One region of the Micromonospora sp. NPDC050417 genome, then DNA from elsewhere that is predicted to be linked to it. Evidence: predicted binding sites of a transcription regulator. Region 1 holds the regulator's gene; the other holds the start of a gene.

Region 1 (14,542 bases):
CGGACACCGCCACCGTCCAGGTAGTCGTGATACAGCACCGTGCCGCTGGGCTTGAGTCCGGTGGTGCCGACGGCGGTGTAGCTGGCCTCGCCCGACTCGTCGAGGGTGTAGTGCTGGCCGTCGTACTCGATCCGGGTCGTGCCCGGCAGCAACTGCTCGTCCGGGTTCGGAAGCGTCGTCCAGAAGACCAGTTCCAGGTCGGGGTCCTCCTCGACCGAGAGCCAGAGCTTCGCACCGCGCGCGTCGTCGAGCAGGTGCTCGCTCCAGCCCCAGCTCCCCTCTGTGAAGCGCAGGGTCCCACGTACGCCGTACGACGTGCCCCTGATCTCCACCACGTCGCCCGGCCGCAGTTGGCGGGGGTCGCCGCGCAGCGCGTCGGCGTCGTCGTCGGCCACACGGAACGGATCACGCTCGGCAGGGTGGGCGGCCTGTTTCCGTCGGGACCGCAGGGCGAGCACCGCCACCACCACGCCGGCCACCGCGATCACGCACCCGATCGCCGCCACCAGGTACGCCGTCGCCCCGTTCACCGAACCCGCCTCTCTCGAACTGCTGCGGGCGCCGACGGTAACAACCGCGCGCACGCGCCATAGCTCGGTCGAGCCGACCAGCAGCCGTTCATCGTGATCTCACCCGGTACTCACCCGGCTGCCGGTGTGGGCGGGTCGCCCGGTGACCCGTCCGTCCTCTCCGGTGTGGAAGAAGCCCCGGGCGGCGGGTAACCCGGCGGCGGAAACCCTGCCGGCACATGTCCCAAGCCCGGTGTCGGGTAGCCCGGCATCCCGTATCCCATCGGCGCGTAGCCCACGGGTGGCGGATAGCCGTAGCCGGGCCAGTACGTCGGAAAGTGCTGGCGGGCGGAGAAGTAACGGTTCGCCGATGGCAGCAACAGCAGCACCGCCGCGCCGACGGCCAGCGCCACGGCGAGCAGAACCAGCACCGGGGAGACGAGCGCAATCGTGTCCCAGATCGGATCCTGGTCGCTGTAGAGCTGGTCGTAGAACTCGGATTCGCCAAAGTCCGGGCCAGCCGGAGAGTCCGGGTCAGCCGGAAAATCGGGGTCAGCCGGAAAGTCCGGGTCTGCGGGTGGCACGCCGAACATCGGATCCGCCAGTCCACCGAAGAGGAACAGCGGGAGAATCGCCGCCACCGCACCCTGGCCGGAACAGCAGAGCAGCATCAGGCCGACCGGGATCAGGGCGAAGATCCGGGCCACGTTCCGTCCCCGCAGCAACGGTGGTACGCAGACCGCCAGCCAGACCACCAGCAGCAGCACCACCGCACAGGGGATCAGCGTCGTCACGAGGTTGCCCATCCGCTCGCCGGTCACCTCCTCCGGTACGGCGTCGGTCAGCGCGGCGATCCGCTCGATCCGGTTGTCGTACGAGATCGCGTACCCCACCTGGAGCGCGATGTCGACCAGCAGCGCCGCACCGGCCGCCAGGAGCAGCCAGCCCGCGACGGTCACCCCGGACGGGCGTCCGGCCAAGGGGACGGCGGGGAACGGAAGGAAACCCGGCGGTGGCGGTCCGGCAGGCGGGCACGTCGATGCGTCGCTCACCGCCGTGAGGTTAGTGATCAGGAGCAACCGGCGACAGTACGCGATCAGCCAGTCGGTGCCGCCGTACGGATCGACGCGTAAGGATCAGGGGTGGTGGAGCTGTGCGGTGGCGTATTCGCCAAGGGTGGTCCGGTTCATCAGGCAGCCGGTGCAGGTGGTGAACTCGGCCGACTCCTCGGTGAGCGACTCCCAGGCGGCACGGGCCGCGGCCGGGTCGAAGCGGTTGAGCAGGCTCGCCGCGTACACCTTGCCGGCGGCCGAACCGTTCGCGAGCAGCCAGGAGATCTGCGAGCGCACCTCGTCCACCTTGCTGGGCAGCGCCACCTCCAGAGCGTGGTACGCCTCCGTCGGGGGCAGGACCTGGCCGGCGAATCCCACCCCGCCGAAGGCCACCACCTCGGCGACGCGGAGTTCGTGCACCGCCTCGGCGATGGCGTCGCTGGGTTCCGTCGACTGGGCCATGTTCCGATTGTGCCCCAATCGGGGCCTTACGAACCCGAATCCCGGTGGTTGCCCACCGCCCTGTGCGACGGTGCAACCACCGGGATCCTGGCTGGTCAGCCTGCGGAGACCGCCAACGCGTCCTTGCTCTCGGCCAGGTCGACCCGGACCACGTCGCCGTCGCGGATGTCGCCGGCGAGCAGGGACCGGGCGAGCCGGTCGCCGATCGCCGACTGGACGAGTCGACGCAGCGGGCGGGCGCCGTAGATCGGGTCGTACCCGTGGTCGGCCAGCCAGTCGCGGGCCGGGTCGCTGACGACCAGGGCGAGCCGCCGGTCGGCCAGCCGCCGACGCAGCCGGTCGAGCTGAATATCCACGATGGACCTCAGGTCGGCGCCGGTCAGGGCCGCGAAGACCACGATGTCGTCGAGCCGGTTGAGGAATTCCGGCTTGAAATGGGTACGGACCATCGCGAGCACCGCGTCGCGACGCTGCTCCTCGGAGAGGGTCAGGTCGGTGATCTGCCCCGAGCCGAGGTTGGAGGTGAGGATCAGGATCGCGTTGCGGAAGTCGACCGTACGCCCCTGCCCGTCGGTGAGGCGGCCGTCGTCGAGCACCTGGAGCAGCACGTCGAAGACGTCCGGGTGGGCCTTCTCCACCTCGTCCAGCAACACCACCGAGTACGGCCGGCGGCGCACCGCCTCGGTGAGCTGACCGCCCTCCTCGTACCCGACGTAGCCGGGCGGGGCACCGACCAACCGGGCCACCGAGTGCTTCTCGGCGTACTCGCTCATGTCGATGCGTACCATGGCCCGCTCGTCGTCGAAGAGGAACTCGGCCAGGGCCTTGCCCAACTCCGTCTTGCCGACCCCGGTGGGGCCGAGGAAGAGGAAGCTGCCGGTGGGCCGGTCTGGGTCGGCGACGCCGGCGCGGGCCCGACGGACCGCGTCGGCGACGGCGGCGACCGCTTGGGGCTGTCCGACCACCCGGGCACCGAGTGAGTCCTCCATCCGCAGCAGCTTGGCCGTCTCGCCTTCGAGGAGCCGCCCGGCCGGAATGCCGGTCCAGGAAGCGACCACGGCGGCGATGTCGTCGGCGCCGACCTCCTCCTTGAGCATCGCCCCGGTGGCCTGGACGACGGCGAGTTCGGCCTCCGCCTTGGCCAGTTCGCCCTGCATGGTGGGGATGCGGCCGTACCGCAGCTCGGCGGCGCGCTCCAACTCACCGTCGCGTTCGGCCCGTTCGGCCTCGCCACCGAGTCGTTCCAGTTCCTCCTTCGCGGTGGAGAGGCGGGTGATGTGCTCCTTCTCCTGCCGCCACCGGTCGCTGAGCGCGGTGAGCTGCTCGCGCTTGTCGGCCAGTTCCTTGCGCAGCCGCGTCAGGCGCTCGGCCGAGGCGGCGTCCGGCTCCTTGGCCAGCGCCATCTCCTCGATCTCCAGCCGCCGTACCGCCCGCTCGATCTCGTCCACCTCGACCGGACGGGAGTCGATCTCCATCCGGAGCCGGGAGGCGGACTCGTCGACCAGATCGATCGCCTTGTCCGGCAGAAAGCGTTCGGTGATGTACCGGTCGGAGAGGGTGGCGGCGGCGACCAGTGCGGCGTCGGTGATCCGTACGCCGTGGTGCACCTCGTAGCGCTCCTTGAGCCCACGGAGGATGCCGATGGTGTCCTCGACGGTCGGCTCGCCGACCAGCACCGGCTGGAACCGCCGCTCCAGTGCCGGGTCCTTCTCGATGTGCTCGCGGTATTCGTCCAGGGTGGTGGCGCCGACCATGCGCAGTTCGCCCCGGGCGAGCATCGGCTTGAGCATGTTGCCCGCGTCCATCGAGCCCTCGCCCTTACCGGCGCCGACCACGGTGTGCAGCTCGTCGAGGAAGGTGATCACCTGGCCGTCGGAGCCCTTGATCTCCTCCAGCACCGACTTGAGGCGTTCCTCGAACTGCCCCCGGTACTGCGCCCCGGCGACCATCGCGCCCAGGTCGAGCGAGACCAGCTTCTTGTTCCGCAACGACTCCGGTACGTCACCGGCGACGATGCGCTGGGCCAGTCCCTCGACGATCGCGGTCTTGCCGACCCCGGGTTCACCGATCAGGACCGGGTTGTTCTTGGTACGCCGGGAGAGCACCTGGATCACCCGACGGATCTCCGAGTCGCGCCCGATCACCGGGTCGATCTTGCCGGCGCGGGCGCTGGCGGTCAGGTCGACGCCGTACTTCTCCAGGGCCTGGTAGGTCTGCTCCGGGTCGGCGCTGGTCACCCGGCGGTCGCCGCCGCGTACGGCGGGGAAGGCCGCGACCAGGTCCTCCTCGGTGGCACCGGCGGTCTTGAGGGCCTGTGCCACCACCCCACCCACCCGGGCCAGGCCGGCGAGCAGGTGTTCGGTGGAGGTGTATTCGTCGCCCAGGGGTCGGGCGATCTGCTCGGCCGCACCGATCGCGTTGGCGAACTCGCGGGAGAGACTGGGTTCGGCGACGCTGGCACCGCGCGCGGCGGGCAGGTTCTCCACCGCCCGGGCTGCCGCCCGGCGGATCTCCACCGCGTTGGCGCCGACGGCGCGCAGCAGGCCACCGGCGGTGGAACCACCGGTGTCCAGCAGTGACAACAGCAGGTGCCACGGTTCGACGGTTGCGTGTCCGCGCTGGTTGGCGATGGCCACCGCTCCGGTGATGACTTCGCGGCTCTTCGTGGTGAGGCGTTCGGCGTTCATGGGCTCCCCTGATCGGCGTGTCCACTGGTGACGACACAACCAGAGTTGAGTCTATTCCGCTCAACTCTACGCTGTGACGCCGATCACTTCTCATGCCGTACCACCGGACCGACACCGCCCCTGATCAGCACGCCGATGCTCCTCGGGCAGCGTGAGCCGGCACACGGTACCGTTGCGCCCGTGCGAGTACGCGTAGAACAGACCGCCCTCCCCGGGATCGGCGTGCGTCACGACATGGTGACCACGTCCGGCCGCCGGTTAGGTGTGGTCACCCACCGCAATGGCCGACGTGACCTGGTCTTCTACGACCGGGACGACCCCGATGCCTGCACCGCGGACATCCCGCTGACCGACGACGAGGCGGAGGCACTGGCCGACATCCTCGGCGCCTCGCTGATGCTGGGTCAGCTCTCCGGACTGCGGCAGCAGGCCGCCGGCCTGCTCACCGAGCAAATCTCCATTCCGGCGGGGTCACCGTTTGTCGGGCGTCGACTGGGCGACACCAAGGCTCGCACCCGGACCAGCGCCTCGATCGTGGCAGTGCTGCGCGAGCGTGAGGTCATCGCCTCCCCGGACCCCTCGTTCCGCTTCGAAGCCGGCGACGTGGTGGTCGTGGTCGGGACCCGCAAGGGCCTCGACGGCGTCACCGCGATCCTCGCCGACGGCGATCCGGACGGCTGAGCGAATGCACGATCAGACCGTCCTGCTCATCGAAGTCGGCGCACTGCTGCTCGGGCTCGGCCTGCTCGGTCGACTCAGCCGGCGGATCGGTCTCTCTCCGATTCCGCTCTACCTCCTGGCCGGCCTGGCCTTCGGCCACGGCGGCATCGTGCCCCTCTCGGCCAGCGAGGAGTTCTTCGCCGTCGGCGCCGAGATCGGCGTGATCCTGCTGCTGGTCATGCTGGGGTTGGAATACACCGCCAGCGAACTCGTCGGCAACCTGCGTGCCGCCGCTCCAGCCGGACTGATCGACGGGCTGCTCAACGCGCTGCCCGGGGCGGCCTTCGCGCTCCTGCTCGGTTGGGGCTGGCTCGCCGCCGTGGTGCTCGCCGGCATCACCTGGGTCTCCTCGTCCGGCGTGATCGCCAAGGTCCTGGCCGACCTCGGCCGGCTCGGTAACCGGGAAACCCCGGTGATCCTGTCGATCCTGGTGATCGAAGACCTCGCGATGGCGCTCTACCTGCCGCTGGTCACCGCGCTGCTGGCCGGGATCGGGCTGCTCGGCGGCGCCCAGGCGCTGGTTATCGCGGTCGCCACCGTCGTCGTGGTGCTGGTGGTGGCAATCCGGTACGGGCACATCATCTCGCGCATGTTCGCGCCCCAGGATCCGGAGGCGCTGCTGCTCGGCGTACTCGGGTTGACCCTGCTGGTGGCCGGACTCGCGGCCGGGCTGAAGGTTTCGGCGGCAGTCGGCGCGTTCCTCGTCGGCATCGCGCTCTCCGGGCCGGTGGCCCACCACGCGACCCAACTGCTCTCACCGCTGCGGGACCTCTTCGCCGCCGTCTTCTTCGTCTTCTTCGGACTCGCCACCGATCCGGCCGACATGCCACCGGTGCTGCTCCCGGCCCTGGGCCTGGCGATCGTGACGATGGGCACCAAGGTGCTCACCGGCTACCTGGCCGCCCGCCGGGTCGGGATCGCCCTACCGGGTCGCTGGCGTACGGGGCTCGCACTGGTGCCACGCGGCGAGTTCTCGATCGTCATCGCCGGACTGGCGGTCACCTCGGCCGGTGTGGCGATCGAACCGCAGTTGGCCCCGCTCGCGACGGCGTACGTCCTGATCACCGTGGTCACCGGACCGATGCTGGCCCGGTTGCCGGACATGCGCTGGTTCAAGGACTGGCTGCGCCGCAAGGCACAGTCGGCGGCGATGAATCCGGCACCCGTTACGGACTGAATCATCCCAGCACGGGGGACTCTGCGTACTTTCGACGTAACGGCTTGATGAAATGGCACGTCAGGGTTCTTCCCCAGATCGGCGGCGGCACGCTACCGTGTCGCCGCAGCAGGTTGGTGGTGTGCACGGGATGCTGCGGATGTCCCGTGCTCGCGAGCGGAAGGTCGCCGGGTGAGCGTGCAAGAGACCGCGTTCCAAGGCTTCTCCAACCCGGTCGACCCGACTCCGGCCGAGTTGCGCGCCTGGGCCTACCAACCGGACTCGGTGCCGCTGCAATCCATGCCACAGGACTGGGACCTGCTGGTCTCCGGTGACCGGCTCATCACCACCCTCTTCGAGCTGGCGATGGACCGTTCCTGCCCGGCCCGCCGGTTCGCGCTGCACTGCCTCTACATCTACGCCGCCGACGGCATCCGGACCAAGTTCCGGGCCCACCCGAAGCGGCGACTGCGCAAGCTCGTCGAACAGGCCGAGCAGAACGGCGACGAACCGATGCAGGTGTGGGCGCACAACAGTCGCGTGCTGCTGGCCAGGCCGGAACTCTTCAACTACCACGAGTGGTGCGAGGGTGGCCTGGTCCGCCAGGGCCGCCGCCTCGGCTGAGAGCAGCACACACGACAACGCCCGCACCAATCTCGGTCGACTTCCGCCACCGGGCGCCGGTCACATCCATCGATCCCGAGCTGGGTGCCCCACCGGACTCCCGCGTCCTCTGCGAACGGTTCCTCGGCTGGGTGCCCGTACGACGCCACGGGTAGCGAGCGTCAGCTTGGACGTACCACGACCTGGGCCGGGGTCTTCGCCCCGAACAGCACCGCCGCGATGTCACTGAGCGTCTGGCCGCCGAGCTTCAGGGAGTCCTGGCCAGCGGGCATGTCGTACATCATCGCGAGAACGTAGCGCTGGTCCGGACCGACGAACCCGACCGAACTGGTGAGCCAATGATCCTTGCCGTTGTCGGTCTCGACCGACCAGCCGTTCTTGTTGCCCGGCTGCTGGTTGGCACCGGCGGCCCACACTCCCCAGTGCTGGATCGAGTCGGTGTCCCGCATCGCACCGACCAGGTACGACCGATCCTCCGGGTCGAGCGTCTTCAGCACGTACGACATCAGCGCCGCCAGGTCGGTCGGGGTGCACTTCATGAACCCCCAGTAGCGGGAGGACCCGGCGAAGGCGAGTTTCGACATCCCGTACCGGCTGGTGAACCGTCCGACCATCGCGTCCCGGCCGAACTTCTTCCAGATCGCGTCCGCCGCCTCGTCCGACGAGAACGCCAGCATGTCGGCGACCTTCTTCCGATCGTCGTCGGTGAGCGTCACCTCGCCCGAACGAGCGCGTTCCAGCACGCTGGTGACCATGGCGAGCTTGATGGTCGACCCGGTCCAGTAGCGGTGGTCGGTCGGACCGGTCCGCCACACGGCACCGGTCTTCCGGTCCCGCAGTTCGATCCCGAGCGATCCCGGCTTCTTCTTCACCAGGTCAGTGACGGTGGTGAACCGCTTCTGCCAGGTGCAGTCCCACCCGTTGGCGGGACGGCAACCGGCCGAACCCGTGGCGGACGCTCCCGTCGTTCCGGGGGCCGCGCCCATCCCGTCCCCCGGAGCCGGTACGGGGCTGGGAACTCCAGACGTACCGCCCGGGGAAACCCACCCGCCAACATCACCGCCAACGACCTCACCGCCGCCGCCACCACAGCCTGCGACCGACAACACCGCCAGCATCAGGCCGACCATGACTGTCAGGCTCCGGCGTGACCATCCCGCCCGGCGGTCCGCCACCCGCCGGCTGTCCGGCCGGTGGAACCCGCCCCGCGTCCGGACATCGAATCGCACGATCACACCGACGACCTTACGGATCATCCTTCGGGCAGGTCCGGCCGCCTCCCGCTGACCCGGTCCGGATCGGGACCCCCCGTGAATCCCGACCCGGACCGGCAGTCCCAAACTAGGCCAACGCCCCGCATCCCGGGCGGGAATGCGGGGCGTTCAGGTCTTTCGGTCGGATGCTTCACGGGCGACGCCTCACGAGCGGCGCGGGCGCCAGACGACGAGGGCTGTCGACACCTGGTTGGTCGGCACCAGATCGCGGCGGGGGAACGGACCGGCGGCAGCCGCCGCCTCCAGCTCCGCGACCCGGCGGTACGCGTGCTCCAGCTCGCTCTCGATCTGCTCCATCCGCTGCTGCAACTCGTCGACGAGCTGCTCCAGCCCGATGATCCGCTTGATGCCGGCGAGGTTCACCCCGTCGTCCTGGCTGAGCCGCTGCACCTCACGGAGGAGGGCGACGTCACGGGCGCTGTAACGCCGCCCGCCACCGGCCGCCCGACCCGGCTGGACCAGGCCCATCCGGTCGTACTGGCGAAGGGTCTGTGGGTGCATCCCCGCCATCCGGGCCGCTACCGAAATCATCAGCACCTTGGCATCGGACGACTGCTCGACCGAGATGATGATCTCTTCAGGCATCGCCACTCACCTCCGCTTCCGTCACCACTAACTAACCCGACGCACCCGAGCGTCAAGATGTTCCCGCGCAGCCGGCGAACTCTGCTTGGCGAACATCTCCAGTGCCTCGCGCGCCTCCGGGGAGAGCTGCGACGGCACCACCACCTCCACGGTCACCAACAGGTCGCCCTGCTGGCCATCGCGGCGGACCACTCCCTTGCCCCGCGCACGCAGAATCCGGCCGCTGGGCGTACCGGGCGGCACCCGCAGGGTCACCGCTCCGTCCATGGTCGGCAACCGCAGGTCGGTGCCGAGCGCCGCCTCGGCGAAGGTGATCGGCACGGTCAGGGTCAGGTCGTCGCCGCTGCGCCCGAAGAGGTCGTCGCCACGAACCTTGACCAGGACGTACAGGTCGCCGGCCAAGCCGCCGCGCTCGCCCGGTTCACCCCGGCCGGCGAGCCGGATCCGCTGGCCGTCCGCGACCCCGGCGGGGAACCGTACGTTGAGCGTGCGGGTCTTGGTCACCCCGCCGGTGCCCAGGCACTCCGGGCACTTCTCCTCCACCACCGTGCCGACGCCCTGGCACTCGCGGCACGGCTCGGAGAAGCTGAACGAGCCCTGGTTGCGGGTGACCACGCCGGCTCCGTGACACTGCGGGCAGGCACGCGGCTGGGTGCCGGGCTTGGCGCCGTCACCGTGGCAGGTGTCGCAGACACCCGGCGCCCGCAGGGTGAGCGGCAGGGTCACCCCGCGTACGGCGTCGTTGAAGTCGAGCGCCACCTCGGCCTCGACGTCACGCCCGCGTGCCGGGCCACGGGCACCGGGGGCGGCGCCGCCGCCCCCGGAGAAGATCGAGCTGAACAGGTCGGAGAAACCGGCACCGCCGAACCGACGATCACCGGCACCGCCGGCCTGACCGGCGTTGCCGAACAGGTCGGAAACGTCGAACGGGTAACCGCCCGGACCGGGCTGACCACCCGCGCGGGCATTGCGCCGGAACGCGCCCGAGCCGAAGAGCGACCGCATCTCGTCGTACTCGCGACGCTTCCGCTCGTCGGAAAGGACGTGGTACGCCTCGGAAACGGCCTTGAACCGCTCCTCCGCCTTCGGGTCTCCCGGGTTGTGGTCCGGGTGGGACTCCCGGGCCAGCTTCCGGTACACCTTCTTGATCTCGTCAGAGGAGGCGGACTTGCCCACACCCAGTACGGCGTAGAAGTCCTTCTCCAGCCAGTCCTTGGAACTCATCAGTCGTCCACCCCCTCCCTGATGTCGTGATCGGGGCGTACCTCACCCGCCGTGTAGCGGCTCCGGCACGCCCCGATCATGACAGTCGATTTCAACTACTCCGGATCCGCGACGGCCACGAGCGCGGGCCGCAGCAGCCGTTCGCCGAGCTGGTATCCCCGGCGCATCACATCGACGCAGGTGGGCTCGGTGACCTCGGCCGAGGTCTGGTGCGCCACCGCCTCGTGCCGGGTCGGGTCGAACGGGTCGCCCTTCTCCCCGAACGCAGTCAGGCCGAACCGGGTCAACGCCCCGTTGAGCTGATCGGCGACGGAGCCGAACGGTCCGACCAGGTCGCCGTGCTCACGTGCCCGGTCCAGGTCGTCCAGTACGGGCAGCAGCGCCGTCAGCACCGAACCCATGGTCTGTTCGGCCGCCACTCCCCGGTCCCGGTCGACCCGCTTGCGGTAGTTGGCGTACTCCGCCGAGACCCGCTGGAGATCCTTGGTCCGCTCGTCCAGCTCGGCCCGGAGCGCCTCCAGTTCGGCGCCGAGCGGGCTCGCCTCGACGGGGGCCCCGCTCACCGGCTTGGCCGGCGAGTCCACCACGGCTCCCTCGGGGCCGGTCGGTTGGTCGAGCTTCGGGCCACGGGCCTTGCCGTCGGCGAGTTCGACCTCGACCTCGGCTTCCTCGACCAGCTCGTCCAGGATCGGGGTGTCCGACTGTTCCGACTCGTCCGTCGACTCGTCGTCACCGGTCGGGTCGTCCAGATCGGCCTCGTCGGCCGGTTCCCCGGCGTCGACGGGGCCGGGCTCGTCGGCGGTTACGCCGGCTGCCGGGCCGCTGTCACCGTCGGGCTGGGTGATCTTCCGATTGTTCCGGATGACGACCCGCTCGGCGGCCTGCTCCTCACCCGGGCCGGAGCCACCCGGCGCCGACCCGGTGGTCTCCGGGTCGGCGGCTTGTGGCTTCTCCGTCATGGCTTCTCCTCGCTCCGCTCGGCCGCGCCACGATCCATCGGACCGTGCACGCCGATTCCCTTGCGCTGTTCGGCCACGCGACTACCTCGAACCGGACGGAGTCGAAGGCAGCCCCGGTCCCGGCCGCCCGCTGGCGACCGGGCCGGTGTGGTGGCGACGGGTCACTTCTTGTCGTCCTCGTCGACGATCTCCGCGTCCACCACGTCGTCGGCACCGCCGGCCGGCTTGCCGGTCGCGCCGGCACCGGTCGCACCAGCACCAGCACCAGCACCCGCGGCGCCCGGCTGCTCACCCTGCTCCGCCTGCTGCGAGTAGAGCAGCGAGCCTGCCTGCTGGGAGACCGTGGCCAGCTTCTCGTGCGCCGACTTGATCGCCTCAAGGTCGTTGCCGCCGAGGGCGCTACGCAGGTCGCCGAGGGCCTCGCTGATCTGGTCGCGGGACTCCGCCGGCAGCTTGTCGCCGCTTTCGGCCAGGAACTTCTCGGTCTGCCACTGGAGCTGCTCGGCGACGTTGCGGGTCTCCGCCTCTTCGCGACGACGCTTGTCGTCGTCGGCGTGGTCCTGCGCGTCGCGCATCATCCGCTCGATGTCGTCCTTCGGCAGCGCCGAGCCGCCGGTGATCGTCATCGACTGCTCCTTGCCGGTGCCCAGGTCCTTGGCGTTGACGTGGACGATGCCGTTGGCGTCGATGTCGAAGGTGACCTCGACCTGCGGCACCCCGCGCGGTGCCGGCGGCAGCCCGGTCAGCTCGAAGGTGCCGAGCTTCTTGTTGTACGCCGCGATCTCACGCTCGCCCTGGAAGACCTGGATCAGCACCGACGGCTGGTTGTCGTCGGCCGTGGTGAAGACCTCGGAACGCTTGGTCGGGATGGCGGTGTTGCGCTCGATCAGCTTGGTGAAGATGCCGCCCTTGGTCTCGATGCCCAGGCTGAGCGGGGTCACGTCGAGCAGCAGGATGTCCTTGACCTCGCCCTTGAGCACACCGGCCTGGAGCGCCGCGCCGACCGCGACGACCTCGTCCGGGTTGACGCCCTTGTTCGGGTCCCGGCCGATGAGCTGCTTGACCAGCTCGGAGACGGCCGGCATCCGGGTCGAGCCACCGACCAGGATCACGTGATCGACGTCGGAGACCTTGATCCCGGCGTCCTTGATCGCCTGCTCGAACGGGCCCTTGCAGCGGTCCAGCAGGTCCTGCGTCATGCGCTGGAACTCGGCCCGGGTGAGCGTCGCGTCCAGGTGCAGCGGGGCCGAGGGGGCACCGTCGCTGCCCGCCGGACCGGCAGTGATGTACGGCAGGTTGATGCTGGTCGTGGTGGCCGCGGACAGCTCGATTTTGGCCTTCTCGGCCGCCTCGCGCAGGCGCTGCATCGCCATCTTGTCCTGGGCCAGGTCGACGCCGTGCTGGCCACGGAAGGTCTTGACCAGGTGGTCGATGATCCGCTCGTCCCAGTCGTCGCCGCCCAGGTGGTTGTCACCACTGGTCGACTTGACTTCGATCACGCCATCGCCGAGCTCCAGCAGCGACACGTCGAAGGTGCCGCCACCAAGGTCGAAGACCAGGACGGTCTGCTCCTTGGAGCCCTTGTCGAGTCCGTAGGCGAGCGCCGCCGCGGTCGGCTCGTTCACGATCCGCAGTACGTTGAAGCCGGCGATCTCGCCAGCTTCCTTGGTCGCCTGCCGCTGCCCGTCGTTGAAGTACGCCGGAACGGTGATCACCGCGTCAGTGATCCGCTCACCGAGGTACGCCTCCGCGTCCCGCTTGAGCTTCATCAGCGTCCGCGCGGAGATCTCCTGCGGGGTGTACTTCTTGCCGTCGATGTCTACCGACCAGTTGGTGCCGACCTCCCGCTTGACCGACCGGATGGTCCGGTCCGGGTTGGTCACCGCCTGACGCTTGGCGACCTCACCGACGAGAACCTCGCCGTTGCGGGCGAACGCGACGATCGAAGGAGTCGTCCGCGAGCCCTCGGCGTTGGCGATGACGGTTGGCTCACCGCCTTCGAGAACGCTGACGCAGGAGTTCGTCGTGCCGAGGTCGATGCCGACCGCACGTGCCATCTTCGCTTCCTCGCTTCGTTACTAGGCAGGTGACGGGCACCGCCCGCAGCACACCCACCGCAAGTTGAGTGGACCGGACTCAATAGTGCCACGATCATGCTGGGCGTCAAGTCGGAGTTGAGTCACATCGACGCAACCCGACCGTTCGGCCCTCCCGCCGGGCCGGAACGTTGACCGCCCGACACCGGTACGGGTCGGGCGCGGAGGGCGAGTGTTGTCTGTCTTGCATACATCAGGCAGGCTTTACCCGTGACGAGGCACGGCGATCCGGCAAGCGGTCCCGGCGTGCCTACCATTGTGGTGAAACCTCCCACAATATCCGAATCTTTCTCGGCGGATGCCGACGAGAGCCGGCCCACCTCCCCGCCGACCTCCCCTCCCGGAAGGCCAGACCTCCGGTCCATGCTGCTCGATCTCCGCTCGGCGATCAGCGACACCGCGTACCCGCTGGTCCTGCCCTCGGCGGAGGAGGCCCGGCAGACCGGTGCGGCGGTCACCGCGCAACTCGACGACTACCTGCTGCCCCGGCTCGCCCGGCTCGACGCCCCACTGCTCGTGGTCGTCGGCGGCTCCACCGGTGCCGGCAAGTCGACCCTGGTCAACAGCCTGGTCCAGGCCCGGGTCAGCGCCACCGGCGTGCTCCGGCCGACCACCCGGGCACCGGTGCTGGTCTGCCACCCGAGCGACCTGGCCTGGTTCCGCCAGGGCGAACTGCTCCCCGGCCTCACCCGGACCAGCGACGCGAGCGACGACCCCGGCACCCTGCAACTGATCGCCGCCCCAGCCCTCGCCCCCGGCCTGGCCTTCCTCGACGCACCGGACATCGACTCCGTCGTCGACGCGAACCGGGCACTCGCCACCCAACTTCTCGCCGCAGCGGATTTGTGGCTCTTCGTGACGACCGCCGCCCGCTACGCCGACGCCGTCCCGTGGGAACTGCTCCGTACCGCGCGCCTGCGGGGCACGGTCATCGCCCTGGTCCTGGACCGGGTGCCACGCGAAGCCGCCGACGAGATCGCCGACCACCTCGCGGAGATGCTCGCCGCACAGGAACTCGGCGCCGCGCCGCTCTTCGTACTCCCGGAGACCCAGGTCGACGGGCAGGGCCTGCTACCGGAGCGGTACACGGAACCGTTGCGCTCCTGGTTCGGGCGGCTCGCCGCCGACGCCGACGCCCGGTCCGCGGTGGTCCGCCAGACCCTCGACGGCGCGCTGACCGCGCTGCGGACCTCG
Region 2 (14,542 bases), on a different contig from region 1:
GGCGTCGTTGTTGCCGGGCCGGGCGGTTCACGCCTCGGGGCGGAGCCGACGTGCGGGTGAACCGCCCGGCGCGGAGGTCGGTCAGCCGACCTTGATGTCGCCGAGTTCCAGTGTGATCGGAATCCAGGACAGGTCCGGGGTGCGGTCCTCGGTGCGGATGAGGACGTGTCGTTCGGTGGGCACCACGATCCCGCCGACGGGCTCCTGTGCCCGGATGTAGTGGGCGACCGGTGTGCCGCCGGTGACGTCGGGCTGATAGTCCATCCGGCGCAGGTGTCCCGCCTGGTCGAAGTAGTAGATCTGGGTCCTGTTGTGGGTGTCGATCGAGTCGGGGAAGGTGACGCTGAGCGCCCGCCAGGTTTGGCCGTTCTCGGTCCACGGCTCCACCTCGTGCGCTTCCACCCCGGGCCAACTGAAGAGGTACGGCTCGACCAGGTAGTGCCAGGTGGCGTAGCCGCGGAAGTAGGCGATCTGGGCGAGACTCCACGGGGTTTCCGGGGTGTAGCCGGCGAAGGTCCGTCGTGGGTTGTCGAGTGCATCGATCACCCGGCCGTCCGCGTCGCTGACGGTCACCCGGTTGGCCGCCCCGTCGAAGACGACAGTGCGTCCGGTCGACTCCTGAACGTGCCGGATGTGCTCCTTCTGGAGGCTCGCCTCGACGGTCTCGGTGCCGACGAAGTCGGCGTGACCCTTGGATTCCCAGAACGGCCCACCGTAGGTGATTCGTGCGTTGAAGGTCGAAAGGCTCTTCCAGTGCTCCAGCCCACCGTTGGCCTTGAGTACGCGTTCCAGCAGCGCATCCACGACTTACTCCTAATTTAGGACTAGTTAGTGTCACACTAGCACCGATCGGTGCGGGTATCATGGGGCTGTGGCGCAGAGGACGTACGAGGACGCGTGCCGCATCGCGCTCACCATGGACCTGGTGGGCGAGCGGTGGGCGCTGCTGGTCGTCCGCGAATTGATCTTCGGTCCGAAGCGGTTCCGGGACCTGCGGGTCGGGCTGCCGAAGGCGAGCCAGAACGTGCTCAGCCAGCGTCTGCGGGAGCTGGAGGAGGACGGCATCGTGCGCCGGGTCGAACTCGGCCCTCCGGTGAGCGCCCACGTCTACGAACTCACCGAACGTGGGCGGCAACTGGAGCCGGTCCTGATCGCCCTGTCCCGCTGGGGGGCGTCGATCCCCGCGCCGCAGGGAGCCGAGGCGAGCACCGACGCGTTCATGTTCCTGTTCAAGGCGCTTCCGCTTCCGCCGGCGCGGGAGGTGCCGACGCTCGCCGTCCGTCTCGTCGTCGGTGCGGACTCGTTCGACGTCGAGGTCTCGCCGACCTCGGTCGAGATCACCCGGGGCGCCCGCGCGCACGTACAGGCAACCGTGCGCGCGGACGTGGCGACGCTCTGGGAGTTGATCTTCACCGATCTGACCGTGGCGGCGGCCGTCGACGCGGGAACACTCGACCTCACCGGCGACCGGTCTGTCGCACAGCGGTTCTTCACGCTCTTCGGCTCGACGCCGACCTGATCCTGGTCAGAGGTCGAGCACCAGCCGAGGCCCCAGGGACCGGGAGACGCAGATGAACATCGTGTCGTTGGCCGCCCGTTCCTGCTCGGTCAGGAGCGAGTCGCGATGGTCCGGCTCTCCGGCCAGCACCGTCGTCTCACAGGTGCCACAGGTCCCCTCGGTGCAGGAGAAGAGCACGCTGACTCCTGCCGCCTCGATCGTTTCCAACACCGAGCGGTCCGGCGGCACGGTCAGCACCAGGCCCGACGCCGCGAGTTCGACCTCGAAGGAGCCCTGCCGCACCGGCGGTCCCTGCTCCTTCGGGGCGAACCGCTCCACCCGCAGGGCGCCCGGTTGGCAGACCGCCTCCATCGCGAGCAGCAGCGGCTCCGGGCCGCAGCAGTAGACCAGGGTCGACGGGGCCAGGTCCGCCATGATTCGGTCGAGGTCGAGCAGGCCGGTCTCGTCCTGCGGCCGGATCTCGACGCGGTCGCCGTACCGGGCGAGCAGTTCGTCGACGAAGGCCATCGAGTCCCGGGTCCGGCCGCCGTAGACGAGTCGCCACGGCGTTCCGGCAGCCTCGGCGGCGGCCAACATCGGCACGATCGGGGTGACGCCGATGCCGCCGGCGACAAAGAGATAAGCGGGCGCCGATTCGAACGCGAAGTGGTTGCGTGGCCCGCGCACCCGTACGGCCACGTCGACCGCCAGCCTGTCGTGCACGAACCGGGAACCGCCCCGCGACTCCGGCTCGAGCAGCACGCAGACCGACCACTGTCGCCGGTCGGCCGGGTCGCCGCAGAGCGAGTACTGGCGGGCGATGCCGTGCTCCACGATCAGGTCGATGTGCGCGCCGGGCGCCCACTCCGGCAGCGGGCCGCCGTCGGGCCGCACCAGCGTCAGGCGTACGACGCTGGCGGCGACCCGTTCCCGGTCCCCGACGACCAGGTCGAAGTCCACCTCGTCGCCGGTGCCGCCCATGTCCGTTCCTCCTGGTGCCTCATCGTGCGGGGGAACCGGCCAGCGACCGCCCCGGAGGGACCGGCCGGCTGGTCGTCCCGTCCTCGTCGTCGTGCTGGTCCGGGTGGTTCAACAACCAGTCCCAGAGTGCGACCGGATCCTCGGCGTCCCGGGTCGCGCCGCACCAGCAGTGCCCGCGGAGCCGGTCCGATCCGGGCAGCCAGACGATGCGGTAGATGCCGGTGCCGGTGAGCCTGGTCGGCTCGGCGGTCATCGCGCCGCAGCCCGCGCCGGCGGCGGACTCGCCGCCGCCATCCGCCGGAGAATCCGCCGGGCGGCCAGCCCGCCGGTGTCGATGTTGATGCTGAGTTCCTGGTAGCCGTCCGGCTCGCTGGCGATGACCTGTTCGAGTTTGTTCAGGGCGGCCACATCCTGGAGCACCACGGTCCGGTTGCTCCGCTCCAGGAAGTCCGAGACATCCTGGTCGTCCAGGGCGAAATCGCGGGCCACGGCCCAGAAGTCGTGTGTGCTCGTCTCGGTCTCCGGCGTGATGGCGTAGACGACCTCGACATGGAACGCGTGTGCGTCGTTGCCGTCCGCCTCCGGGTAGACCCCGACCGGGGCGATCCGGCTGTGCAGCAGGTAGAGGCAGGGCGGGTGGTACTCGATGTCCTGCCACCGAACGATCCGCCCCTCGATGCCGGTGGAGCGGGAGTAGAACGGCGGGCACTCGGCGTCGTCCATGTGCCGGCTGACGTAGACGATGCCCCGATCCTCGTCGACCTCGGTGGTGATCGGGGTGTTCGCCACCTCCGGCGTGCCGATGTACCCACCGTGCAGGTACGTCTCGTGTGACAGGTCGAGCAGGTTGTCGACCAGCAGGTCGTAGCGGGCGGCCAACGGTTCCATCCCGTACACGGTGGTGTAGCCCGCCAGTCGCAGCCATGGTGCCCGGGGGATCAGCGACTCGTCGGCCAGTGCCCGCTCGCCGATCCAGACCCAGACGAAGGAGTCCTGCTCCTTCACCGGATAGGCGGTCAACCTGGCCGTACGCGGGATCCGGGTCTGGCCCGGCACCGCCACACAGACCCCGTCCGCGCCGTAGGTGAAACCGTGGTATCCGCAGACCACCGTGTCGCCGACCAGGTGGCTCGGCGGCTCCGAGAGCGGGAACCGCCGGTGCACGCAGCGGTCGCTCATCGCCACCACCGCCCCGGCCTCGGTCCGCCAGAACAGGATCGACTCGCCGCAGACGGTACGGGAGAAGAGTTCCCGTCCGATCTCGGTGCCGTAGGCCGCGACGTACCACTGGTTCCTGACGAACTCCATCTCCGTCTCCTTCCCGTCGACACCCGTCGGGCTGGCGGCCCCGGACTACTGGAACAGTGCGCTCACCTGCGGTGGCTTGGTGACCAGCCCGTCGCGCTCGGCCATGTCGGCGAGGGCCTGTACGGACTCGCGGTTGATCTGTGCCGGGAAGGCGGGCAACGTCAGGGTGGGGATGATTTCCGCCCCGATCGAGGTGTACGTGGAGAGCACCTGCCGGGTTTCGTCCGGGTGCGTCGCGGCGTACGCCTGCGACTCCACCATCGCCTCGCTGAATGCCTTGACCAACTCCGGGTCGGACTTGATCAACTGGTCGGAGGTGAAGTAGGTCGCCACCGAGAGGTTCGGGGCCGCCTCCGCGTAGGCCGAGGCGATGTCCCGGCCCTTCTGGTTACGGGCGATGGTGAGGAAAGGCTCGACGACAAACGCGGCATCCACCCGTCCGTTCGCGAGCGCGGCCGGCATCTCCGGGAATGGCAGCTCGACGAACTTGACACTTCGGGGGTCGCCGCCGGCCTTACGGACCGCCTCGCGTACGACGGTGTCGCTGATGTTGTTGAGGGTGTTGATGGCGACGGACCTGCCGGAGAGGTCAGCGCTGGACCTGATCGGGCTCCCGTCGGGAACCACGACGCCGGCGAAGTCCTTGCCGGGGGTGCCGGTGGAGGAGGAGCCCGGCGCCACGATCTTCAACGGCAGGCCCCGGGTCTGCGCGAGCAACAATGAGGTGTTGTTGCTGAAGCCGAACTGGAACTGGCCGGAGAGAACCGCTGGCACGATCGCCGCACCTCCCTGGGCCAGCTCCAGCTTCACCTCCAGTTTGCGATTGCTGAAGAATCCTTTTTGGACGCCGAGGTAGATGGGGGCGACGTCGAGGATCGGGATGACCCCGACGGTGATTTTCCTGGTCGCGTCGGTGCCGCGGCTGTCCGGGCTCTCTGTGCCCCCGTCGCCGCACGCGGTCAGCAACAGCGCCGTGGACAGCAGGAGGGCAAGCTTTCTGCGCATCATGGTGCTCCCGATCCGGCCGGTGACGGTGTGATGTCCCGGCCAACCCCGTGTGAATCGTGAAGGTGAATGCCTCTATGGACCCTAGAGTCCGCCCGGTCGGCCGGTCAACAAACAGTCGATCGGTGGTCGTCATTGCCTGGCAATGAGGTCGACCGCTGACGTCCGTGGGTGGCTAGTCCTTGTTTTTCTCGCAGGCCACGCCGTCGCCGTCCTTGTCCAGCTTCGTCGAGTAGCCCGGATCGCCGGCCCGCAACGGAGTGACGCCGGCCCTGCGCGCCTGGTTGCAGTTCTTGTAGACGACTGAGGGTTGGCTGGGCTGGGTTGTGGCCGGCGACACCACGGGCTGACCCGTGGGCGCGGTCCGGGGTGCGGCGGTGGAGGTGCGCGGACCGGGGTCGGCTGGGAGGAGTGGCCGGTCCTGCCGCGCCGGAGGCGTCGTCCCGGTCGGAGGTCGGGGGGTCGGCGGTCCCGGTGGCGGTGCCACCCGCACCGGGGCCGGTGACGCCCCGTCGGGTGCGAGCGCGCTGGTGGTTGGGCTCGGCCCGGCGAAGACGGCCCCCAGGGTCGCCGCGCTGATGCCCAGGGCCACCAGCAGTGCCAGGGCAAAGAGCCAGAAGCGTCGGCGGTTTGGCCCGCCGGAGCGGGCGGGAACCTCGTGGGGCGAGGTCTCCGCTGGGCGGGGGATGGGCGACCGGTAGCGCGCGGCTGCCTGGTTGCCCCGTCGGTAGGCGGCCGCTCGGGGCACCTGCCGCTGGTTGTCGAGGGGCGGCTGGCTCACACGGGCAGGCTACAGGTGTGCAGTGAAGGTGACCGATACCGCCCGGGGGATGCGGGAAAGTGTGGGATCGATCCGGCACGCCGTGCTGCCCGGATTGCCAGAGACCCGCCTGTGGCCTGCGTCACAGCCAGGAACACGGGGCACCATTTGTTACTTGAGTCGTACAGGCTCAACTCAAACGATGGCAGGTGTTCGATGGCAACTCTTCCGGTTCTGCCCCTGACCGACGCAGTCCTGCTGCCCGGGATGGTCATCCCGGTGACCCTCGACCCGAGCACCCAGGCTGCCGTCGACGCCGCCCGCGCATCGGGTGACAAGAAGGTCCTCGCGGTGCCCCGGGTCGACGGGGAGTACGGCTCGATGGGCGTGATCGCCCTGATCGAGAAGGTCGGCCGGCTGCCCAGCGGTGAGCCGGCGGCAGTGGTCCGGGGTACCACCCGGGCCCGGATCGGCTCCGGCGTGCCCGGACCCGGGGCGGCGCTCTGGGTCGAGGCGACCGAACTCGACGAGGCCACGCCGAACGGCAAGGCCAAGGAACTCGCCCGCGAGTACAAGGCGCTCGCCACGTCACTGCTCCAGGAGCGCGGCGCGTGGCAGGTCATCGACGCCCTGGAGCGGATGACCGACCTCTCCGAACTCGCCGACTCGGCCGGGTACGCGCCCTGGCTCAGCCTGACTCAGAAAATCGAACTTCTCACCGCGCCCGACGTGACGACGCGGCTGGAACTGCTCGTCGGCTGGGTCCGCGACCACCTCGCCGAGCAGGAGGTCACCGAGCGGATCAACTCCGACGTACGCGAGGGACTGGAGAAGTCCCAGCGCGAGTTCCTGCTCCGGCAGCAGCTCGCCGCGATCCGCAAGGAACTGGGGGAGGACGAGCCGGACGGTTCGGCCGACTACCGGTCCCGGGTCGAGGCCGCCGACCTGCCGGAGAAGGTACGCGAAGCGGCGATGCGCGAGGTCGGCCGGCTGGAGCGGGCCAGTGACGCCTCCCCGGAGGCCGGCTGGATCCGTACCTGGCTCGACACGGTGCTGGAGATGCCGTGGACGACCCGTACCGAGGACAACACCGACCTGGTCGCGGCCCGTGAGGTGCTCGACGCCGACCACGCCGGCCTGACCGACGTCAAGGACCGGATCCTGGAGTACCTGGCGGTACGGAACCGTCGGGCCGCCCGCAACCTCCAGGTCGTCGGCGGCCGTGGCTCCGGCGCGGTGCTCGCCCTCGCCGGTCCGCCCGGGGTGGGTAAGACCAGCCTCGGCGAGTCGGTCGCACGGGCGCTCGGACGCAAGTTCGTCCGGGTCTCCCTCGGCGGTGTACGCGACGAGGCCGAGATCCGAGGCCACCGGCGCACCTACGTCGGCGCGCTGCCCGGCCGGATCGTGCGGGCACTGCGCGAGGCGGGTTCGATGAACCCGGTGATCCTGCTCGACGAGGTCGACAAGATCTCGGCCGGCTACGCCGGTGACCCGGCCGCGGCACTGCTCGAGGTCCTCGACCCGGCGCAGAACCACACCTTCCGGGACCACTACCTGGAGGTCGATCTCGACCTCTCGGACGTGCTCTTCCTGGCTACCGCCAACGTGGTCGACACCATCCCCGGCCCGCTGCTGGACCGGATGGAACTGGTCACGCTCGACGGCTACACCGAGGAGGAGAAGGTCGCGATCGCCCGTGACCACCTGCTGCCCCGGCAGCTCGATCGCGCCGGGCTGACCAGCGAGGAGGTCAGCGTCAGCGACGAGGCCCTCGGCCAGGTCGCGGCCGAGTACACCCGCGAGGCGGGGGTACGTCAGCTGGAGCGGGCTCTGGCCCGGATCCTGCGCAAGGTCGCGGTCGCGCTGGCCACCACCGACGGACCGGTACGGGTCGACACCGACAACCTCAAGGACTACCTGGGACGGCCCCGGTTCACCCCGGAGTCGGCCGAGCGCACCGCCGTCCCCGGCGTGGCGACCGGTCTCGCGGTCACCGGCGCCGGTGGCGACGTGCTCTTCATCGAGGCGACGAGCATGGAGGGTGAACCAGGGCTGACCCTGACCGGCCAACTCGGCGACGTGATGAAGGAGTCGGCGCAGATCGCCCTGTCGTACCTGCGCTCGAACGGACGCAAGTTCGGGCTCGACCCGAACGCGTTGGCCGGACGCCGGATCCACCTGCACGTGCCGGCGGGTGCGGTGCCCAAGGACGGCCCCAGCGCCGGCATCACCATGGTGACCGCGTTGGCGTCGCTCGCCTCCGGACGGCCGGTCCGCCCCGAGTTCGGGATGACCGGTGAGGTCACCCTCGCCGGCCGGGTGCTGCCGATCGGCGGGGTGAAGCAGAAACTCCTCGCCGCGCACCGGGCGGGCCTCACCGAGGTCATCATCCCGGCGCGTAACGAGCCGGACCTGGACGACCTGCCGACCGAGGTACGCGAGGCGCTGACCATCCACACCCTGGCCGACGTGGCCGACGTACTCGCGCTGGCCCTGCGGCCGGCCGAGGAGGTCGACGGGATCCAGGCGCTGGGCGACTCGGCGCTGGCAGCGGCTTGACACCTGCGATCGCCCACGGTCCCAGGGCGATCCAAGCGGGGGCGCTCCACTTCGGTGGGGCGCCCCCGCTGTTTCGGTGACTGCGATGGCACACTGCCGGTCATGGCTGACGTACGGCTGATCCAGGACGATGCGGGCGGGGACGGGGAGTCGCCGACCCTGCTGTTGTTGCACGGGCTCGGTGCGAACGGTGCCGTGTGGCAGCGGTGGCGTCCCTATCTGGACGAACACTGGGCCGGTCGCTGGCTCGCACCGGACCTGCCTGGTCACGGTGGCGCCACACCACTGCCCCGTTACACCTTCGGCGCTCTGGCCAGCAGCCTTGCCGACCTGCTCGACCGGGACCGGCCGGTGGTGGTGCTCGGACACTCCCTCGGTGGGGTGATCGCCCTCGCCCTCGCCAGCGGCTGGTTCGGGGTGCGGGTGCGGGCCGCGATCGGGCTTGGCATCAAGGTCCAGTGGAGCGCGGACGAGTTGGCGAAGGCCGGGGCGCTCGCCCACCGGCCGGTCACCTGGTTCGACTCGTACGAGGCTGCGGCCGAGCGGTGTCTGCGGGTCTCCGGGCTGGCGGGTCTGCTGCCGCCCGACGACCCCGCCGTGTCGAGCGGAATCGTGGCGCACGACGGGCGGTGGCGGCTGGCGATGGAGAACGCCGCTTTCGGTGTGGGGGAGCCGGACCTGTCCGGCCTGCTCGCGGCGGCACGGGGCCGGGTGGTGCTGGCCCGGGGTGAACACGACGCGATGGTCACCGACGAACAGTTGGCCCGCCTGTCGTCGTCGGCGGTGAACCTGATCGGCCTCGGCCACAACGCTCACGTCGAGGATCCGTCGGCGGTCTCGGCGCTGCTCGCCCCTTTCGTCTGAGGTGACGTCGGCGGGGCGCGTGGATCTGCCGCGCTCACCTGTTGATCGTCCGATGCGTGAGGGCGGTGGCCACCCGAGGGTAGCCACCGCCCCAGTTTCGCGGATTACCGCTGGGCGGTGCGGACGAGGTACTGCACGCCGCCGACGTCGGTCTTCTCCCCGCCCGCCGTGGCGGGGCCGAACTGGATCACGTCGACCACGAACTGCCGTGACGACACGGTCTGCGTGGAGAAGATCAGGCTGAACGCCGGCCGTTCACCGGGGTTGAGCAGCAGATCGCTGATCTTGGCGTTCGCCCCGACGATCTCCACCTGGGTACGGCCGACCTCCCGGATGCCCACACCGGGCCGCCCAGCCTGCACCCACCGTTCGAACAGGACCGGTCCCAGGTCGGCGACAATTCGGCCGCCGGCGTTCTGGAATGGCTCTCCGCGCTGGGCGAAGACGATGTCGTTCCTGGTCGGCACATTGGTTTCGTTGCCAATCGCGAATGGGCGCACCTCGGGGGTTCCCGGAGCCGGGTTGACCGAGTCGACGTTGCGCCACGCGATGTTGTTGTTGTTCCGGGTGTTGGTGCTGTGGCTCGGCCCCTCGGACGTCATCGGGTCGGTGGGAGAGACCCACCGGGCCAGCAGACAGAAGTGCCCGGGACCGGGTACGCCGTTCCACGGAATCGTCACCGTGGTGACGCCCGGGAAGGCACTTGTCGCGACCGCGCCGATCGACGTCCAGTGGATCGGCCAACTCGCACCGCCACCGGGGGTCGTCCGGTAGAGCTGCACCGTGCCCGTGCTGACGCCGGAGCCGTACGGGCCGGGGTTGTTGAGCTTGACGAAGACGTAGTTGGTCACGCCCACGATCGGGTTCTGGCTGGTCGCACACTCGATCGCGGTGGGGCAGACCTTGATGTCGGGGCTCTGCCAGATCGGATTGAGGTTGTGCGGTTCCACGCCCACGTCGCCGGCGACGTCCCGGATGTAGGCGTCGGTGCGGGCCGCGACCGAGGCCCCGTCGGTGCTGGGCCCCCGACCGAGCGCGGCGCCGGCGGTGGTCAGGGTCAGCAGTGCCGTCAGTACCGATCCGACGATCAGCCGTGGAGCGGATCGGTGTGCCTTTTGCCGTACGGTGCCCATGCGTCATTCCCTCCGGTTGGTGGTGGAGTGGGCCGACAAATTCTGCTCCGATGAGCTGCGAAGGTCGGCGCAATTACTGTATGGCACCATTGGGCGACGATGAGATCAGGGCCAATTCTGATTGTGCTTGGTGCCCGGTTATGTCAGATTAGGTTGGCATTTCAAATGGAGCCGAATCGCCGGCATAATGTGATTGTCACGCCGGTTTCGGAGGGGTGTTCGGCCCTTGGTGTTCCGGCGAGGCCAGTGGGTGCCGTCGGCGGATCGTGACGCGACGAGGGGCTCTCGGCAACACTCGTGGTGGTCGGATCCACGCTGGTCGGGCCCGCTGTGACGGGTGTGCGCGGGTGTCGTCGAGGGGGCCGAGCACGCCGCCCCTTGGATCTTCGCCTGGTCCTTGGGGAAAGACCCCTGAGTCTCTCTTACCTGGCTGTTGGTGGCGCCTTCCGCATCGGATAGTGGACCAGTCGAAACGAGGGGGCCAGTAAGCCGGCAGACCGGTTGACGAACGTCCCTGAGTCGTACGTCGTTCCGCCGCCCATCCCCGACTCGATGGTGCGGGCGCCGGGAGGCCGGATGCTCGTTCTTCCCCGAACGAACGGTCCGGCCTCCCTGCGGCCATCGGTCAAGGTGTGTCGACCAGCCCGGTCCCCTCGGTCCTGCGGGACAGGTTCCGGTGGAGGTCGTGCCGGACGTAGCGCTGTCCGACCGCGTGCCGACCCGCGTTGCGGCGAATCCGCCGTAGTTGCCGCAGTCGGTCGACGGAGGGGTCAAAGCGCTGGTCAGCTTGATTCGGCATGCGAACCTTCCTGGTGCTCGTCGATGTTGTCGGAGAGGTGCCGCAGTGCTGAGGTGTCCACGTCGACGGAGGGCCCGTGGCCGGTGTCGATGGAGACGTCGAACGCGTACCCCCGGTAGCTCGGTCTCTCCTCCGCTTCGGACTCCCCGGTCGGGGCGTCGTCGTATCGGGGGGCCGCTCCCTCTTGTCGGCTCACTCGTTCATCCCTTTGTTGTGGGGCGGCAGCCTCGTGTGCCGACCCGGGTCAACGTCAAGATCACCTAGGGTGACCATGACGCTACAGACCATACATCGACTGACCTGAAGCCATATATGTGTGCCCCTATGGCACGGTGTGTCCCGGCAATACCGGCGTTCGGCGTACAACCTGGACCGCTCGCCCGAACGGCGGCGCGGGGTGCCGGCCGGTGCCGACCACTCCGTGAACAATTGGCGGCGATCGGGTACGCCACAGAGACGCCTGTCAAACCCCGACTGTCCATGTCGCACATTCGGTCCGCCGAATACGCCCACCTGGTCCCGTCAGTCACATTCCTGACAGCAGCCTGCCGTCCGCCGGGAATAGCCTCCGGCGACCGCCGTGTGGGCGAGTCGGGCGGTCGATGTCCCGACACCGGTCACGCGCGGATCTGACAGCCGTCGGCGCCGGCCCTGCCGGAACCGACAGTCGAACGGTCGGCATCGAGGGGATAAACCGTGATCACACCCGGGGGCGCGCTGAGACGACCAGGAACAGCACTGGGAGGTCAGCTCGCGGTCCGGGCCGGTGAGGGGTGTCGGCGATGACGCGAGTGACCGACGGGCGGCCTGTCGCCGACGGAGAGACCGAGGACAGCCGGGCAGTGGTCGGGGACCAGGAGGTCGCCGCGGGCATCCCGGCGTCCGGCGAGAGTGGCCGCTCGTTGGTGAAGGTCACGGTGAACCTCACCCCGAGGGCGGTCGACGCCCTCGAACTGGCGTGCGCGCGTACCAGGGACACCAAGACCGACACGATCAACCGTGCGCTGGTCGTCTACAACCTGGTCCTCGAATTGATGGAACGCGGCGGGGGGAGCCTCACCCTGCAGAACAGCGACGGCGGCACCGAACGCGTCCACCTGCTCTGAGCAGACCGGCGCGGCGACGGCGCCACGGAAACAGGGCGGCGCGGTACCGGAGGCCACGGGGAAGCCCACCGGCACCGCGCCGCGATCACACCGGCCGTCGCTGGGCTCAGTTCTGCTCGGTCCGGCCCAGGCGCCAGTAGCCCATGAACGCCACCGCGCGGCGATCCATGCCGTACTCGCCGACCAGTTGGCGGCGGAGCGTCTTGACCACTCCGGCCTCACCGGCCAACCAGGCGTAGAGGTCTCCACCATCGGTCTGTGGCGTCTCCGCACCGTCATCCGGGACCTCCCAGAGGATGTCGGTGTCGACGTCGACATCCTCCAACTCGACCGCTGCCGTCGGGGTCGGCGTGCCAGCGCGCAGTCGCCGCGCCGCGTCCCGTACCGCCGGCACCAGTTGGCTGCCGTGGGCGGCACCGTTCCGGGCCAACCAGGTCACGTCTACGCCGGAAGGGCCGCTGACCGGGAGCGAGTCGCCGCTCTCCGGCACCTCCAGCACCACCTCGCCGACCGCGTCTGCTGGCAACCGTTCCAGGATCGAGCAGATCGCCGGTACGGCGGTCTCGTCGCCGGCGAGCAGCAGCCGGTCGGTTCGGGCCGGTGGGTGGAACTCCAGCCCGCCGTGCACTCCCGAATAGCCGGCGACCGGACCGAACAGCCCGGCGATCGAGCCGGGCCGGGCGGCGACGGCCCAGCGGGCGGCCGGCCCGCCGTCCCCGTGCAGGACGAGGTCGACGTCGACCTCGGCGACCTCCGCGCGGACCGCGCGCACGGTGTAGGTCCGGATCGGGTTGCGCCGCTCGGGCGGCAGTGCCCGCCACCGCGCGTACCAGTCCGGGCCGGGGGGCATCTCCGTCAGGCCGGTCTCCGGCAGCGGCAGGATCAGTTTGATCCGCTGGTCATAGCCGTTGTCGGCGAACTGGCCCAGGTCGGGGCCGGTGAAGGTGACCCGCAGGAAGCTGGGACTCAGTCGATGTACGCGTAGCACCTCGGCGCCGAAGACGCGGAACGGCTGGATCGACGTGGGTCGCTCGGCGGTCTGGGTCACGGACGTCTCCTCATTCCTTAGGCATGGCTAACCTAACCCACCAACTGCGGAGATCGTCAACCCCCGGGGCCTCGCCAGGAGCGGTTTCTCTCACTGGCGATGGAAGGGCATGATGATGCACCACACGCACCGATCGATGGAACCGGTGACGGGCGTCGATCCTGACGACCGGAGGAGGAGCGGATGGAGCTGCCCGAGGAGAGGCCGTGGACGCCGGAGGAGGGGGACCCGTCCGGGCCCAACCTGGCTCGGGTCTACAACGCGCTCGGGGGTGGCACACATACCTTCGGCGCGGACCGGGAGATGGCCAACCGGCTGCTCGCCGTACAACCCGAGGTCGCGTACTGGGTGCGCACCAACCGGGAGTTCCTCGCCCGGTCGGCCCGATTCCTCTTCGAGACCGGTCTCCGACAGGTGCTCGACGTCGGCGCCGGACTGCTCGCCCCCGGCAGCGTGCACGAGGTCGCCGCGGCGGTGGCGCCGGACGCCCGGGTGGTCTACCTGGACCTGGACCCGGTGGTGGTGGCCCAGGCGAACGACGTCCTACGCGACCGACCGCGGGTAACGGCGCTCCGGGGCGATCTGCGTGACCCGGCGGAGGTGCTGCGGCTGGCCGTCGAGGGTGGCCTGGACCTCGCCCGGCCGGTGGCGATCCTGCTGGTCGCGGTGCTGCACTTCGTACAGGACGCCGAGGATCCCGGGGACATCCTCGCTCGGCTGCGCGACGCCGTACCCACCGGTTCCTATGTGGTTATCTCGCACGCCTCGCCGCCGCCGCAGAACAGCGCCGAGGGTGTCCAGGCGAAGAAGGAGTACAGCGAACGGACCGCGCCGGTGGTGCTGCGGACCCGTGAGCAGGTCGAGCGGCTCTTCGCCGGTTGGGAACTGCTGGAACCGGGAATCGTCCAGCCCTCTTTCTGGCGTCCCGAATCCGACGAGCTTGTCGAGCCGGCCGAGATCGAGCGCGCGAAAGGCACTCCCGCCTGGGTGGGGGTGGCGATCAAGCGTTGAGCAGGCGGCCGTGCCAGCGGGTCACGGGCCGTCTGTCGGAATGAACACATACTCCCGACCCAAGGTCCACTTTAGAGTCTGGCGAGGCGATCGAATTGCCTTGTCTCGACCAGGAGGTGACTCTTGGTACGAAGGAGGATGTTTCATGTCCGGTGACTACGAAGTCGGGCGACGGCGGGCGCTCCAACTGTTCGGGCTGAGCGCGGGGGCGAGCGCCGCCGCCATGGTCGCGGCCGACCCGGTGCTCGGCGCCACCCTCGGCTACGACGAACGCACGGGATTCACCCCGTCGACGTACCAGGCACCCACCGACCCGGCCCGCGACAACGCGGCCAAGCAGACCGCGCTGAGATGGATCGACGCAAACGCGGCCGCGCTCACCGGACTCAGCGACCAGATCTGGCAGCACGCCGAGGTGTCCCTGCGAGAGTGGCGCTCCTCGGAGGCGACCGCGGCGCTCCTGCGATCGC

What was found. Region 1 encodes HspR, which represses chaperone genes until heat shock. Its sites were predicted from a motif close to TTGAGTNNNNNNNACTCAA; they were not measured.
Region 2: lon (endopeptidase La) is a predicted target of HspR. The motif match lies at 5,728-5,746, and genes of this name have one in related genera.

The regions. Positions count from the first base shown of each region.
Region 1 covers NZ_JBITIH010000002.1:340,908-355,449, reverse strand. The annotation lists gene ACIBF5_RS04205 (DUF4178 domain-containing protein) at 1-530, opposite strand, end outside; gene ACIBF5_RS04200 (hypothetical protein) at 641-1,561, opposite strand; gene ACIBF5_RS04195 (hypothetical protein) at 1,646-2,023, opposite strand; gene clpB (ATP-dependent chaperone ClpB) at 2,119-4,710, opposite strand; gene ACIBF5_RS04185 (cation:proton antiporter regulatory subunit) at 4,891-5,391, shown strand; gene ACIBF5_RS04180 (cation:proton antiporter) at 5,396-6,607, shown strand; gene ACIBF5_RS04175 (hypothetical protein) at 6,779-7,210, shown strand; gene ACIBF5_RS04170 (hypothetical protein) at 7,372-8,196, opposite strand; gene ACIBF5_RS04165 (heat shock protein transcriptional repressor HspR) at 8,629-9,069, opposite strand; gene dnaJ (molecular chaperone DnaJ) at 9,097-10,293, opposite strand; gene grpE (nucleotide exchange factor GrpE) at 10,389-11,252, opposite strand; gene dnaK (molecular chaperone DnaK) at 11,414-13,309, opposite strand; gene ACIBF5_RS04145 (ABC transporter) at 13,712-14,542, shown strand, end outside.
Region 2 covers NZ_JBITIH010000017.1:15,590-30,131, forward strand. The annotation lists gene ACIBF5_RS21770 (hypothetical protein) at 82-804, opposite strand; gene ACIBF5_RS21775 (winged helix-turn-helix transcriptional regulator) at 872-1,519, shown strand; gene ACIBF5_RS21780 (PDR/VanB family oxidoreductase) at 1,526-2,479, opposite strand; gene ACIBF5_RS21785 (hypothetical protein) at 2,499-2,732, opposite strand; gene ACIBF5_RS21790 (Rieske 2Fe-2S domain-containing protein) at 2,729-3,787, opposite strand; gene ACIBF5_RS21795 (ABC transporter substrate-binding protein) at 3,833-4,792, opposite strand; gene ACIBF5_RS21800 (excalibur calcium-binding domain-containing protein) at 4,968-5,573, opposite strand; gene lon (endopeptidase La) at 5,769-8,111, shown strand; gene ACIBF5_RS21810 (alpha/beta fold hydrolase) at 8,214-8,975, shown strand; gene ACIBF5_RS21815 (hypothetical protein) at 9,080-10,108, opposite strand; gene ACIBF5_RS21820 (hypothetical protein) at 10,734-10,907, opposite strand; gene ACIBF5_RS21825 (hypothetical protein) at 10,891-11,103, opposite strand; gene ACIBF5_RS21830 (hypothetical protein) at 11,690-12,013, shown strand; gene ACIBF5_RS21835 (siderophore-interacting protein) at 12,120-13,061, opposite strand; gene ACIBF5_RS21840 (SAM-dependent methyltransferase) at 13,245-14,072, shown strand; gene ACIBF5_RS21845 (amidohydrolase) at 14,218-14,542, shown strand, end outside.